2 regions of the Brevibacillus agri genome follow, and region 2 is predicted to be linked to the other one. Evidence: riboswitches for the same ligand, from Rfam matches in the RefSeq annotation. Region 2 holds a riboswitch; the other holds the start of a gene.
What was found. Region 2 has a riboswitch for S-adenosylmethionine ahead of BA6348_RS11750 (aminotransferase class I/II-fold pyridoxal phosphate-dependent enzyme). Riboswitches for the same ligand answer to the same signal wherever they lie in the genome.
Positions count from the first base shown of each region.

Region 1: linked by a shared signal. The riboswitch ahead of BA6348_RS04475 (BMP family lipoprotein) and the one ahead of BA6348_RS11750 (aminotransferase class I/II-fold pyridoxal phosphate-dependent enzyme) in region 2 are both predicted to bind S-adenosylmethionine.

Region 1 is NZ_CP026363.1:880,338-888,095, forward strand. It holds gene BA6348_RS04465 (DUF3298 and DUF4163 domain-containing protein) at 1-140, opposite strand, end outside; gene BA6348_RS04470 (methyl-accepting chemotaxis protein) at 304-1,779, shown strand; SAM riboswitch class I at 1,879-2,000, shown strand; gene BA6348_RS04475 (BMP family lipoprotein) at 2,195-3,223, shown strand; gene BA6348_RS04480 (ABC transporter ATP-binding protein) at 3,345-4,874, shown strand; gene BA6348_RS04485 (ABC transporter permease) at 4,849-5,919, shown strand; gene BA6348_RS04490 (ABC transporter permease) at 5,906-6,820, shown strand; gene BA6348_RS04495 (sulfite oxidase-like oxidoreductase) at 6,863-7,525, shown strand; gene BA6348_RS04500 (nucleoside phosphorylase) at 7,527-7,758, shown strand, end outside.
Region 2 is NZ_CP026363.1:2,334,721-2,342,478, forward strand. It holds gene BA6348_RS11720 (glutathione peroxidase) at 1-229, opposite strand, end outside; gene BA6348_RS11725 (YlaH-like family protein) at 474-791, shown strand; gene BA6348_RS11730 (hypothetical protein) at 802-1,074, shown strand; gene BA6348_RS11735 (hypothetical protein) at 1,318-2,700, shown strand; gene BA6348_RS11740 (DUF5665 domain-containing protein) at 2,707-3,015, opposite strand; gene BA6348_RS11745 (pyridoxamine 5'-phosphate oxidase family protein) at 3,191-3,646, shown strand; SAM riboswitch class I at 3,736-3,861, shown strand; gene BA6348_RS11750 (aminotransferase class I/II-fold pyridoxal phosphate-dependent enzyme) at 3,957-5,120, shown strand; gene BA6348_RS11755 (trans-sulfuration enzyme family protein) at 5,117-6,325, shown strand; gene BA6348_RS11760 (YhcN/YlaJ family sporulation lipoprotein) at 6,418-7,038, opposite strand; gene BA6348_RS11765 (PhoH family protein) at 7,238-7,758, shown strand, end outside.

The DNA.
Region 1 (7,758 bases), 1.5 Mb from region 2:
TGCAAAATGGCGCGGTTGATGTCTTTTTCTGCTTGCTGATTGGCTAGCCCCGCCAGTTGCGGGTAATAAATCGTGGTATTCGGACGTTGGATCGTCCGCGTCAGCACGGTGGCTGGCAAAAGATTGCGTTGTTCTTCCACGGTTCTTAGTTCCTTTCCAGATGTCTTAAAATAAGGGGTATGATAGTAGCCTATTCGTCACTGGTTTTGGCTGTTCTCACTTTTTTCACAAATTAGTCAATCTGAGCGCGATATAATGGAAAAAGAATCCGATACATAAGTAGCAGGGAAAAGGGGGGCAACTATGATTCAATTGGTTCGCAACACATTAACGGACAAAGAAGGCTTTATGATTTTTATCCTATGGAACCATCTGTGGATGGCGGGACTCATTGCCTATCAAGTCGACGCTAATTTCTGGAAAGTGACGTCCCTCGGATTGCTGGTCACCCTTATTGTTTCGCCTTTTTACTTCATCAAAAGAGACAGCCATGTCATTCGTTATCTGGTAGCGATCGGACTTATGTTTTACGCGATTTCGTTCGATCATTTCACGACGTATCCAGAAGTTACGTTTCTCGCTTTTGTGGTCATGGGTTTTCTCGCGGCTTACCTGGATTGGAAGCTCGTAGTGACAGCCGGAATTGCGCAAATCATCGTGACGCTGGTCGGATTTTACACAGGATCGTACGAGATTTTCAGCGGCGATTTCACCGAGCTGAATCTGGTGCTACGCATCATGGCGATTCTGATGATGATGGGAGCGGTGACGTACCTCTGTCTGGCGGGACAAGCGTCCTTGCAGAAGGCAAACATCGCCCGCCAGGAAGCGGAAGAAAAAGAGCGTCGCCTGGGAGAGATGCTCGTCCATATCCAACAGATGACCGAGCAGATCGACCGTACGACAGAGCACGTACACGAGCATGCCGAAGGAACGAAACGCAATACGGATGAAATGATGATCGCCTTCAAGGAAGTGGCGACGGGCATGGAGTCGCAGGCGAACTCGACAGTGAAGATCGAGGAAGAGGTGCAGTCGATCGACCAGGAGATCGTGGCGGTCACCACGCAGACGAACGCGATGAAGAGCGAGTCCGACCAGAACAACCGCCGCCTGAAAGAAAGCGTCGACATGATGAAAGAGCTGTCGCAGCAAATGGAACAGATCGTTTCTGCCGTCAACGTGGCAGCGTCGACGATTCACCAGCTCAACCGCCAGGCCAATCGGGTCGAGGAAATCGTAGGAGCCATCAACCAGATTGCGACGCAAACGAACCTGCTTGCGCTAAACGCCGCCATCGAGTCGGCGCGTGCAGGCGAGCACGGCCGCGGCTTCGCCGTGGTGGCAGACGAGGTGCGCAAGCTGGCGGAGCAGAGCGCAACCGCTACACAGGAAATTACCGAGATTCTCAAATCGCTCCATCAGGAAAGCGAGAACGCTGTACAGCAGATCAGCAATGGGGAAGCTTCGGTGGCAAAAGGCCAGGAGCTGGCTGTGAAAACAGTGGCGTCGATCGAGGCGGTGCGCTCCGGCATGATGGCCTTCCTGCAGGCAGCGGAGCAGGTCGGCTCCAGCATGAACCGGGTAAAAATGCGCTCGGGCGAAGTGGCGATGGAAATGTCGACCATTACCGCTGTCACCGAGCAGTCGGTCGCCAATCTGGAGGAGCTTTTCGCCACAGCGGAAAACCAGCATCAAAAGGTGCGGGAAATTACCGAAGAGCTGGGGGAACTGAACAATCTGTCGCATCGGCTGCAGGAAACGTTTCACAGACAATAGGCGCCAAAGTGTAAAATTGGCGAGAACAGTCTGAAAAAACAATTGCTTTTTCAGTTTGTTCTGCTAGAATGAATGCATTGTAACTTGATAGTTTTTATCTCCTTATCGAGAGCGGCGGAGGGACTGGCCCGATGAAGCCCGGCAACCACTGGACATGCGTGACATGGACAGAAAGGTGCCAATTCCTGCAAAACCTGTACCGGGGTTTTGACAGATGAGGAAGAGGACGGCTTCGGACGCAAACTCTTCCTTCGGGAAGAGTTTTTTTGTTGTCAGGAGGGGTAATACACGAACGATAAAATATTTTTATTGCAAAATATTCGTGTTTAGTATTGATTTTTTCGGAAAAAAGCCGTACATTACGTAGTAGGATACAGAAAAAACGTAGAACGTTCGGATGGGAGCGGAAGACACCATGAAGAAGTTGTTGTTAGCATTCACCACTTTTGCTGTTTTGGCTGCGGGCTGTTCGGCTGGCGGAAATGCGCCTGCTGACAAGCCAAAGGAAGAAGCGGCAGGGCAAGAAGGCGCGGCGAAGAAGCGCATTGCGCTGATTTTGCCGGAAAAAATCGGGGTAAACCCGTTCTTCCAGCAAATGGACGAAGGCGCGAAAAAAGCAGGACAGGAATTTGGCGCAGAAGTAAAAAGCATCGAGTCTACTGACCACGGCGCCATCGAAGAAAATTTGCGCGTTGCGGTAGCGGAAAACTACGATCTGATTATCACTTCTTCTTTTGAAGCGGAAGACGCGCTGAAAAAAGTGGCAGCCGAAAATCCTGACCGCAACTTCGCGATTATTGATACCGTAGTAGATTTGCCAAACGTGCGCAGCGTTACCTTCCGCGAGCAGGAAGCGGCTTACCTGATGGGCGCTGCGGCAGGTCTTGCCACGAAGACAAACAAGGTCGGCATGGTTGTCGCCATGGATATTCCGCTGTTGAAAAAATGGACAGGCGGCTTCCAGGAAGGCTTGAAAGCAACCAATCCAAACGCGGAGTTCCTGGTGAACTACGTAGGAAGCTTCTCTGACCCGGCAAAAGCGAAGGAGCTGGCGCTGCTGCAAGCATCCAAAGGCGCCGACTTCATCAACGGAGCGGCAGCAGTAGGCGACCTCGGCGTGTTCGAGGCCGCGAAGGAAAAAGGCTTCTATACATCGGGACAGGACGTTGACCGCACCACGATCGACCCTGAGCACATCGTGTTGTCCCAGCTCAAAGGGACAGATGCCGCTGCGTATGAAACCGTGAAGTCGTTCGTAGAAGGCTCGTTCAAGCCGGGCGTCGTCACTTACGGCTTGAAAGAAAAAGGCGTAGGCGTAACGTATGTGACGCACGAGAGCCAGACGCCTCTGAACGCTTTTATTGGCCAGGAAGTCGTGGACAAAGTAAAAGCGATCAGCGAGGAGATCATCGCTGGTACCCGCAAAGTGCCAGACTCGTTTTAACAGCTAGCGCACAGTGCATGATTGTGACCGACTACAACTGTGTAGTCGGTCTTCCTTATATGCAAGGCAAGGAGCAGAGGCAAGGAAGAGAAAGGCTAGGCGCAAAGAAGGAGGAGCAAGGATGACCGATCGTTTGGAAATGCGGGCCATGACCAAGAAATACGGAGATTTTATTGCAAACGACAAGGTCTCGTTTTCGCTTGCTGCGGGAGAAGTCCACGCCATCGTCGGGGAAAACGGCGCGGGCAAGACGACGCTGATGAGGATGCTGTACGGCATGGAGCAGCCTACGTCCGGCGAGATCGTGCTAGGCGGCAAGCCTGTCGCTTTTCGCGGGCCGCAGGACGCCATTCGCAGCGGGATCGGGATGGTGCACCAGCACTTCATGCTGTTTGGCGAGTTTAGCGTGGCGGAAAATATCGTGATCGGCTACGAGCCGCAGCAGGCCGGATTTTTCCGCCGGAAGGACGCCGTGGAAAAGGTCCGCGCACTAAGCGAGCAGTACCGGATTCCGATAGATGCACAGGCTAGAGTGTCCAACTGCTCCATCGGCGAGCAGCAGCGTGTGGAAATTCTCAAGGTGCTGTACCAGGGAGCGGACATCATCGTGCTGGACGAGCCGACTGCCGTGCTGACGCCGCTTGAAGTTCGCGAGCTGTTGCAGACGATCCGCAATCTGGCGGAGAGCGGGAAGAGCGTCATTTTGATTACGCACAAGCTGCAGGAAGTGATGGAGGTCGCAGATCGGATCACGGTGTTGCGCGGCGGCAAGGTGACGGGCACGGTAGCGCGCGACGAGACGAATGTGGACGATCTGGCCCGGCTGATGGTCGGACGCGAGCTGCGGGAGCTGAGCGAGCGCGTCGATCTGGAGCGGGGGCCGCTTTTGCAGGTGGAGAACTTGACGGTTCGGGAAAAACAGACGCTGCTCGACCGGGTCAGCTTTACCGTGCATCACGGGGAAATCGTCGGCATCGCGGGCGTATCGGGCAACGGCCAATCCGAGCTGCTGCAAGCGATCAGCGGCTTGCGGACGGTACAGGAGGGAACGATTCGGCTGGGCGGCAAGGACGTTACCAACCAGACTGTCGCGACGATTCGCGAGGCGGGCTTGGCGCACATCCCGGAAGATCGCTACTTGTGGGGGACGGCCAAGCTGGAGAGCGTCGAGGAAAACGCGCTGATGGGCTACCAGCGAAAGCCTGCGTTCAATCGGCGCGGCGTCGTGTTGCGCGAAGCTTTTCGCCAGGTCGTCAGAGGCTGGGTAGAAAAGTTCGCGATCAAGACAGGCTCCAGACAGCTTCAGGAGCTGGCCGGGAATTTGTCGGGCGGAAATCTGCAAAAGCTGATCGTGGCGCGCGAGCTGGGACATGAGACTCCGTTTTTGATCGCGGCAGAGCCGACCCGGGGTGTTGATATTGGCGCGATGGAGTACATCCATCAGGCGCTGATCGACAAGCGCAACGCAGGCGACGGGATTTTGCTGGTCTCGTCCGAGCTGTCGGAAATTTTGGCGCTGTCAGACCGGATTTTGGTGATGTACAAAGGGCGGATCGCCGGAGAGCTTTCGCGCAAAGAGGCAACCGAGGAAAAAATCAGCGTGTTAATGGCGGGAGGAAGCGTTCATGGCAGCAATCAAAGAGCTGGGTAAATCACTGGTTCAGCCGCTTTTGGCGGTTGTCATCGGGCTGTTGATCGGGGCGCTCGTCATCGCTTCGGTAGGGGAATCTATCCTGGGCACGTATCAGGAAATGTGGAAAGGGGCCTTCGGCAGCTTCTACTTCTTCACCTCTACCTTGGCGAGAGCGACGCCGATCATGCTGATCGCCTTGGGGCTGTCGCTTGCTTTTCGGGCGGGAGTGTTCAACCTGGGGGCAGAAGGACAGATGGTGCTCGGGGCGATCAGTGCTACGCTCGTGGCGATCTATTTGCCCGCACCGGGAGTCGTGAAGCTGGTGGCGGCGATTTTCACGGGGATGGCGGCAGGCGGTTTGTGGGCGCTGCTGCCGGGCTTTATGGAGGCGAGATTCCGCATACCGCTGCTCATCTCCACCTTGCTGTTCAACTATATCGCCGTTCTGTTCGCAAGCTACCTCGTAACCGAGCCGTTTCGCGACCGCAGCGGTTCGGCGGCGCTGGCGCAGACGGTCATGCTCGATAAAAGCGTCTGGTTGCCCAAGTTGTTTGCGGGGATGAGTGTGCACGCGGGCTTTTTGTTTGCCATCGTCGGTGCCGCGATCCTGTTTTGGGTGATTCGCTTTACGCCGTTTGGCTATGAAGTGAAAATGCTCGGACAAAACCCGCTGTTTGCCCAGTACGGGGGGATCAACGGCATTCGCGTCATGCTGACGGGCATGTTTGCGAGCGGCGGATTGGCCGGCCTGGCAGGAACGGTCGAGGTGCTGGGGGCGCACTATCGTTTTGTCGACGGCGCTTTGACGGTGCCGAACTTCGCCTGGACAGGGCTGATGGCAACGCTTTTGGCGAACTCCCATCCGGTGGGTGTCGTGTTTACCTCGATTCTGCTGGCTGCGTTCCAGACGGGAGCGATGGGCGTGGAGCGCAACACAGAGGTACCGCTGGAGCTGGCCAGTGTGATTTCAGCCGTGCTGATCCTGTTTATCTCGGCTAAATTCAGCTACGACTGGTGGAAAAAGCGGAAAGCAAAAGGGGGAGAATCTCATGGAACTGCTTGATTGGTCCCTCGTCAGTTCTACCATTCGGATGGTGACGCCGATTTTGCTCGCGGCATTGGGGGGAGCGCTGTGCGCGCGGGTTGGCATTTTTAATGTAGGGCTGGAAGGCATGGTGCTCGTTGGCGCCTTTTCCGCCATCGTCGGCAATCACTTTACCGGGAATCTGTTCCTCGCGATCTTGATCGCGGCGCTGACGAGCGTTCTTTTTTCCCTGCTGTTTGCCTATATGACGATCAAGCTGAAAGCAAACGAGATCGTCGTCGGGGTGGCGATCAATTTCCTCGCGCTCGGTTTGACGACGTTTGCGTTGCGGGCGATTTTTGGCGTCAAGGGAGCTTTTTACGATAAAGACATGGCAGGCTTGCCGAAGTGGGACATTCCGGGGCTACAGCACATTCCCGTCGTGGGCGAGGTCGTATCGGGGCATTCGCCGCTCGTCTACCTCGCGTTTGTGGCCGCGATTGCGCTCTATTTGTTCTTTTACAAGACGGTTACCGGCTTCCGGGTTCTCGCCGTCGGTTCCAATCCGGTGGCTGCCCGCAGCCTTGGGTTGAAGGTAGCAGGCTTGCAGGTGCTCGCGATCGTCATGTGCGGCGCTTTGTGCGGGATTGCCGGAGCGCAGCTTTCTTTGGGGCAAGTGACGATGTTTTCGGAAGGGATGACCGCGGGTCGCGGCTTTATCGCCCTGGTCGCGATGATGATGGGGCAGTCTCACCCGCTGGGAATTTTGGCGTCGAGCTTCCTGTTCGGCTTGATGGATGCGCTGAGCATTCGTCTGCAAGGCTTCTCGCTTCCGACGCAGTTTACTTCGATGCTGCCGTATTTGCTCACGGTGGTGGCGATGTTCTTCCTGAAGGATCGGATGAAAGGCGCCAGCCATAATCAGCAGAGCACCCGGTAACAAAAGAGGGTGCAGTCAGCAAAGACCAAGGGGGTACGCAACATGAACAAGGCAGATCGGATCAAACGGATGAAGGTGCCGGCGGTCGACCCGGCATTGGCCAAACGGCTTCCGCCAGGACAAGTATTGACAGAGCGCTTTCCTATTTTGCACGAGGGCGAAGTGCCCACCTACGACATGAAGGACTGGACGCTGCGCGTGTTTGGCGAGGTCGACCGGGAAGTTACGCTCAACTACGAACAGCTCATGGCGCTGCCGCAGGTGACGGTGAAAAGCGACATTCACTGCGTGACGCGCTGGTCGCGGTTTGACAATGCATTTACAGGCGTGCGCTTCCGTGATTTTTTGCAGGCAATCGGTGTCGTGCCCGCCGCGTCCTACGTCATGCTGCACGGCGATCACGATTACACGGCGAATGTGCCGCTGGCCGACCTGATGCGCGACGATGTGCTGTTGGCCCATTCCTTTGACGGGGAGCCGCTGACGGACAAGCACGGCTGGCCGCTGCGCCTGGTCGTCCCGCACCTGTATTTCTGGAAAAGCGTGAAGTGGCTGCGCGGCATTGAGTTTATGCGCGAAAACAAGCCCGGCTTCTGGGAGCAAAACGGCTTTCACCTGATCGCAGACCCGTTCCGCGAAGAGCGGTTTTCCGGTGAGGCGTTGCCGATCCCGGAAGACGAATGGGAGAAAAAGGAGTTTGATTGAGATGCTGACCAATCTGAAAGTAGACCCGGAACAACTGCCAAAACGCGCTATCGTCTGCGGCGATCCGAAACGCGCTGCCTTGATCGCCTCCAAGCTGGAAAACACGCGGCAAATTGGGGAAAATCGCGAGTACCACAGCTATGCCGGAAGCTGGAGGGGCACGGAGGTAGCGGTAGTCAGCCACGGCGTCGGTTCGCCTGGAGCGGCTGTATGCTTTGAAGAACTGGCGAAGG
Region 2 (7,758 bases):
TCTCTTCCTCGCTGCCAGGCTCTTGAGCGGCAAACTGGTTGCACGGAAAGCCGAGAACGGCGAATCCTTTGTCCGCATAGCGCGTGTACAGCTCCTGCAAGCCTTTGTACTGCGGGGTTAGTCCGCACTGGCTGGCGGTATTGACGATCAGCAAAACGCGTCCTTTGTACTCGGCCAGCGTCTGTTCTTCGCCGGAAATCGTCTTGACGGAAATATCGTACAGGCTCATGTTTTTCCCACCTTTTTCTAAGTTTGCGACCCTCTCATCATAGCATGTCCGCGAAAAGGCAGGCTAGCATTGTCGTGCGCCAAGTGCAGGAGCAGTCCGTTTTTGACAGGAAATCCATCACCTGATAAAGTAAAAAGGATACATACGAAAAAACGTTGGAAAAAGGAAAAGATTATGCAAAAGAGCGGGTCTTTCCCGTCGCGGTGAGAGGACACGGCCTTTTGCGTTACAGGAGAGATTTGTGATGGACTGGATACACCTTGCTTCAACCTACGTACCGGCAAACCCGGATCAACTGAGCGCCTACGACAGCTTCCGCCTGTGGGCGGACCATAATCGGGCTTGGATTTTGTTTGTGCAATTAATTATCGTTTACTACCTGGGGTTTGCGACGGTAATTCGCATGCCGATCTTGAAAACGTTGCTTTTATACCTTCTCCTGTTCGTCGGGGCGCTGATCTTTGCGATTTTGGACGTCCAGCTTCCTGTGAAGAGCGCGATGCTGGTCGCGATTGTCATTCTGGTCGTCGTCAAGCTGAGAATCAAACCGGAGCGAAAGTGAGGTTGCCCTCGTGAAACGTGATGATGCACTCTTTAACTGGTTGCAGATTCAAGTGGTAGCAGACGCGCGGCCGGACGATCAGTCGGCGCAGGAGACGGCGGCGTTTTTCTTGCAGATGTTGCAGGAGGACCACGCGCTTAGCGAGCTTGCCTATCGGCAGGAAGGCGGCTGGTACGTGCTGACGGCAAAGGAGGAAGCGGCGACGTTCGAGCGCAAATATCCGGCTGAAACGGTCGAGTTCTTGCTGGTCGCGATTGAAAACGAGCCTAAATACAATAGTTAAAAAAAGGGAAAAGACTCTTTCCGGCTCCGACCTGTTCGGCGGCGGAAGAGTCTTTTTTGTCGTGCGCACGGGGGCATTATCAGGCGTTCAGAGTGTCCCGGCGCGCTTTTTTGCTGTCTGGAGCCGCTGTGGGTATTTAGACGTGTTTTCGGCTGCGGTGCAACTTTTGAAAAAAACGCTACGTCTGTATGGTTGCCCACAGAAGACAGGGGATGATTGGCAAAAATAGAGGGGGAGACACCAGTGAAAAAGATCATGACCAAGCCCGTATTGGCGGTCGTTACGGCGGCGGGACTCATCGGCTGCCTGACGCCGATTTTTGCAGATGCCAGCTCCAGCAGCACGCCGGCGACCAAGGTAGTGATGAGCGACGAAGGCAAGCAGGTTACCCGCTACAACCTGAAAGAGCTTGCGAAAAACGACCCGGCTACGCTGAATATGCTGCTGAAAAACCAGGCAGACCATTTGTACCTGATTGTAGATCCGATCCATCTGAATACGAAGCTGCAAACATACATGGAAACGAACAAGTCGGAGTGGGAGCGCATTTATCGCGACTATTACGGCGACATCTGGCTGGAAGTTCGCCGCACAGAGGCGGACGAGGAACTGGTCAGCGTGAGCGCGCAGACCGAAAACGGCAAGGTGTACATCAAAGGCATCGTGACGCCGGAAGTGACGAAAGTAGTCGTGACCAAGCCGAACGGCGACTTTATCGAGGCAGTGCCGACGAGCGAGCATTCGTTTACCGTCAGCTTTGCCGCGCCGGAAACAGATTCCGTCCAATACGTCACCGTACAGGCGTATGCCGGCAGTCTGTTGGCGGACAGTGAAAAAGTTAAGCTCATCCCGCAGGCTGACGAGGAAAAAAGCAGGCTGATCCACGCCTTTTCCGTGTACGACGCCAAAAAAGCCGAATGGCAGGTAAAAGGTGTCGTCAAGCACGGAGCGGACAAGGTCGTCGTCTCCTACAACGGCGTGAAACAGGAGACGAGCTTGAAGAAGCTGTGGGACGGGGTGGACAGCTTCAGCGTGACGGTCAAGGACGTGAAGGCGAAAGCCGCAAGCGACGAAGCGCTGGTCGAAATATATGAAGACGGGAAAAAAGTCGACTCCGACACGATCAAAGTCGATGTCGTCAACCCACCGGACAAAGACCCTGGCGCGGCCTATGCCATTGCCGGAACGGCAGTGCACGATTTGAAGAAAAAGTCCGTTCAACTGAAAGGCACCGTCAAGGGCTGGGACGAGAAGCAAAAAGCAAAGCTTGTCGTCGTCACCCCGGACGGCAAGAAAAAGGAGATCAAGCCAAACGACAAGGGCGAATACACCGTGACCTTTACCTACAAAAACCGCTCGTTTGCTGCGAAAACCGTCCATCTGGAACTGTACGCGAAAGACAAGCTGGTAAAGCAGGCGGACATCGCGCTGAGCACGAAAATTACCGCCGTGCCGAAGAAGGATGACGATAAGGACGACAAGGATAAAGACAAGCACCACTATCCAAACGGAAAAGCATACGGCTATTGGAAAAACTACGACGGCAAATGGAAAGATGGCGACAAAGATGACCGCGACGATGACCGCGACGACGACGACGACCGCGGCAAAAGAAGCGGCAAGTAGTCTCGTTTACGGCTGCTTGTAAGTCTGAACATACTCGACCAGCTCGCGGATGTAATCGCCGAGGATAGGGATCGAGAGAAACTGCGTCAAAAGCGAGCCGAGCAGCGCCAGCACGATCGCTGTTCCAATCGTCAAGCCAAGACCCCGGGCAAGCCCTGCGAGGAAATTGATCCAGAGCAGCTTGCGCGGGGCTGTGTAGTTTTGGATCACGTCTGCGAGCCGGATATCCTCCAAAAACATGGCGATTTTGTCCATGCGCTCGTTCATTTTCCGCACTTCCTGCAGCTCGTGGAGGACCTGGTCGATTTTGTGCATAAGCCGGTCTGTAGGCGTAGGTGCCACTTTTTCCAACCTCCTTATCCGGTACGGCTTTGTTTTTTACCAGTGTAGGGAAAAAAACAGGCAGAATCAAGGCGGGGAGGAAACGTTTGCCTAATGGCAGATGCGAGGGGTACAATAGACGTACTACCGTTTACGAGGAGGCATCCGAATGGCTGAAACCGTATCCCAAACCTTGTCGGAAGAACTGTTCGCGCTCCTGCAAAAAGAGCGATTTGTGACGCTCGGCACCGTCGATCACGAGACAGGAGCGCCATCGCTCAGCTCCTTGTCCTGGACATTGGCGGTGAACAGCGGACTCATCCGCTTTGCCGTGGATAACCGCTCGCGCATACTCGCCAATATTGCCAAAGAGCCGCAGGTCGTCCTGCATCTGATCGGGGCAGGCTCCTCTTTTGCGATCAACGGACGCGCCGCAGTGAAAGCCGAGCGGCTGGAGGGCGTTCCGCTGAAGCTGGCGCTGGTGGAGATCGCGATTGACTCCGTCCGAGACGTCATGTTTTACGGCTCGCGCATTTCCGTAGAACCGCAATACGAAAAGACGTACGACAAAAACGCGGCTGCGAAGCTGGACAACCAGGTCATGACTGCGCTGAAAAACGCCTAGTCAAGACGGCCGCACAACAGTGGAAAATCCTGTTGACAAAAAACCGCCGTATCCTTTAGTATTAGGTCATTCAAATTGAATAGCAAAACTTCTTATCCAGAGAGGCGGAGGGACTGGCCCGATGATGCCCGGCAACCAATCACCTGCATGTTCGTTCATGCGGGGAGATAATGGTGCTAATTCCTGCAGAGTTTTTTAACTCTGAAAGATGAGAAGGTCTTGCTTACGGTGACGTAAACAAAGCCTTCTTTCAGAGGAAAGGGGGCTTTTTTCATGCCCCTCGTACATCATTGGAGGGAGAGAGTTACGTATGAGACTGGAAACAAAATTGATTCAAGCAGGCGTAGGCAGAGATGAAAAAACAGGGGCGGTCAGCTTTCCTGTCTACTATGCCACCGCATATCGCCACCCGGCATTGGGGCAGAGCACAGGCTTTGACTATACACGCACGGCCAATCCGACCCGCACGGTTTTGGAAGAAGCCATCGCCGAGGCAGAATCGGGCGATGCGGGCTTTGCCTGCGCATCGGGAATGGCGGCGGTTCATACGGTCATGGGGCTGTTTTCCCAGGGAGATCATCTCATTGTGTCGCTCGATTTGTACGGAGGGACGTATCGCTTGTTTGAGCAGGTGCTTTCCCGCTACGGCCTGTCTTTTACGTACGTAGACTTGCGCGACCTGGAAGCGGTGCATAACGCGCTGCGAGCCGAGACAAAGGCGATCTTCGTCGAGACGCCGACGAATCCGCTCATGCAGATTACCGATCTTCGCCAAATCGCCGGGCTGGCAAAGCAGCATGGACTTTTGACGATAGTCGACAACACGTTCATGACCCCTTATTGTCAACGCCCGCTGGAGCTTGGCGCAGATATCGTGTTGCACAGTGCGACGAAGTACTTGGGTGGCCACAACGATGTACTGGCCGGACTGATCGTGACAAAAGGCGAGGAGTTGTCGGAAAAAATCCGGTTTTTGCATAATTCCATCGGAGCGGTATTGGGTCCACAAGATAGCTGGCTGTTGGTACGCGGAATGAAGACATTGGCGCTGCGCATGGAAAGACATCAGACAAACGCGCTCGCGGTTGCAAAAAAGCTGCAGGAGCATCCGGCTGTCGCCGAAGTGTTTTACCCAGGGCTGCAAGAACACCCCGGGCATGCCATCCAGGCGAGCCAGGCAAGCGGTTATAGCGGTATGGTTTCATTCCGGGTACGGTCTGCGGAGCAGGTGGGCTTGTTTTTGCAAAATCTGCGCATCGTTTCTTTTGCGGAAAGCCTTGGCGGCGTCGAGTCGTTGTGTACGTATCCGGCGACACAGACCCACGCTGACATTCCGCTGGAAGTACGGGAGTATGTCGGCGTTTGTGACCGATTGCTGAGGCTGTCGGTCGGGATTGAGCATCCGGAAGACTTGATCGCTGATCTGTTTCAGGCTTTGGACGCAAGTCTTGTCGTTGGGGGGGCTGCGCGATGAATTTCGCAACGAAGGTTTTGCATGGCTCTACTTGCATCGATCCGTTCACAGGGGCGTCGTCGGTTCCGATTTACCAGGCTTCCACGTTTCACCAGTTTGATCTCGACCAGCCAGGCACGTATGACTACGCCCGTTCCGGCAATCCGACCAGACACGCGCTGGAGGAAGCGATTGCCGCTCTCGAAGGCGGCGCGCGCGGCTTTGCTTTCTCGTCCGGCATGGCGGCGATCTCCAGCGTGTTCATGCTGTTTTCGGCTGGCGACCATATCGTAGTCGCGGAGGACGTGTACGGCGGCACCTTCCGCTTTTTGACCCGCGTGCTGTCGAGAATGGGCATTTCCGTTACGTTTGTCGATGCGACCCAGACAGAGGCCGTGCGGGAGGCGATTACTCCGGCGACCAAGGGAGTGTATCTGGAAACGCCGTCCAATCCGACGCTGAAAGTGACCGACATCGCGGCGGTGTCAGCCGTTGCGAAGGAGCACGGGCTGCTCGTCATTGTCGACAATACGTTTTTGACGCCGTACTATCAGCGGCCGCTGGAGCTGGGGGCGGACGTCGTCATCCACAGCGCGACCAAGTTTATCGGCGGCCACAGCGACGTGGTTGCCGGGCTGGCAGTGACGCGCGACGCCGCGCTCGGCGAGCAACTGTACCTGATCCAGAACGGCATGGGCGCGATTCTTGGGGTACAGGATTGCTGGCTCGTCATGCGCGGGCTGAAAACGCTCAAGGCACGTCTGGATGTCAGCACAAAGTCGGCAGGGATTCTCGCGGAGTGGCTGTCCACGCACCCTGGCGTGAGCCGCGTTTACTACACGGGCTTGGCTGACCATCCGGGGCATCTCGTCCAGCAACAGCAAGCAAGCGGCCACGGTGCGGTTCTGTCGTTCGATGTAGGGAGCCGTGAGCGAGCCAAGGCGTTGTTTGACCGGGTGAAGCTGCCGATTGTGGCAGTGAGCCTGGGGGCTGTCGAGACGATCTTGTCGTATCCGGTGATGATGTCGCATGCGGCGATGCCCGCAGCGGAGCGGGAAGCGCGCGGCATTACCGATGGCTTGATCCGGTTGTCCGCAGGGTTGGAGGACGTGGACGACTTGCTCGCGGACTTGAAGCAGGTACTGGACGCATTGCCGCCGCTGAGTTCGGTTCAGTCACAACAATCCGTCCAGCCGCAACAAAAAGAGGCATTCTCCCGGGCGTAATTTCCCGAGGCGAATGCCTCTTTTTTACTGAATCGGAATCTTCCACGAAAACGCGTTCGCTCATCCTTGAAATGGCTTCGAGAGAGTTTTTTTTATGGTGCGCCTGTGCGGTTTACGTTGATCTTGTCGTTTCCTTGCGGTGTCGCGCGGCCGTCTTTGTTGATGCGCTGTTCATTTTCCTGCGAGGGCGTTTCCTCCCGCTGCCTTACGTCGCGCGGCAACTGTGGAATGATGCGGCCGACGATGTCAGCCAACTCCTCGGCGAAGCCCGAGATCGGGTGGCCCCGGCGAATGTCCGCAGCCATTTCCTTCAGGCGCTGGACGATGTCCGGATCGGCTGTCACGATTGCGTTTGCGCCCTGCGGGTCTTCTTTCATCGCTTCGGCAACGGTGTACTTGATGACGCCGACCTCGGGCCGATCGAGATGGGCATCCACATCAATCCCGACGACAGCGATCTTGCCGATGACGACCGCAGTCGCACCGTTGACCTTTTTCACACGGGTAGCCAGTTGCACAAGCCGGTCGGCCGTCGCTTGCGAAGATTGGTTGTAAGCTGGTTCCGGGGCCGTTTGCTGGACGCGCTGGGTATGAGGCACTTGCTGGTTGGGCTGTGGGGCAGCCTGATTGGCTGGCGGCTTGTTGTTCGACATGCATCCAGACAAAAGCAGGCTGGCGCCCAGGCAGCCGATAATCATCCGTTTCATACGCATTCTCCCTTTCCCCGTAATGCCTCCTGAAAGCGGAGGGCAGGTTACCTGTATTTTGTCCTTGCAGCCCCATTTCATTCTGCCAAAGGGCCGTCTATCTCTGTCCGACCGAACATAGACTGTAGTACATCACGTCGCCACAATTGAGCATCCCTCCAAAAATTGCATACCGTATATAAGAAGGGTAATAGGAGGCGAGATTTTGAAGAAAATCTACGTACTGGACACCAACGTACTCCTGCAAGATCCACGGGCGATGTTCTCTTTCGCTGACAACGAAATTGTCATACCCGCTGTGGTGTTGGAAGAAATCGATTCCAAAAAGCGGTACATGGATGAAATTGGCCGCAACGCTCGGTACGTATCGCGGCTCTTTGACAGTTTTCGTGAGCTGGGTCATTTGCACAAAGGCATTACCCTGGAGACAGGCGGGCTATTTCGGGTGGAGCTGAACCATTCCTCGCTTCATCAACTGCAAAAGCAATTTACGGAAATGACCAATGACAACCGCATTTTGGCGGTCGCACTTAATCTGCAGGAGGAGGAGAACCAATCCCCACAGCCCAGACCCGTCATATTGGTTAGCAAGGATGCGCTCATGCGTGTGAAGGCAGATGCCTTGAACATTTCGGCAGAAGATTTTCTCTCCGATCGCGTAGTGGGGGAATTTTCCAGCATCTACACGGGTTATCAAAAAATGCTGGTCGCCTCGGAGATCATCAA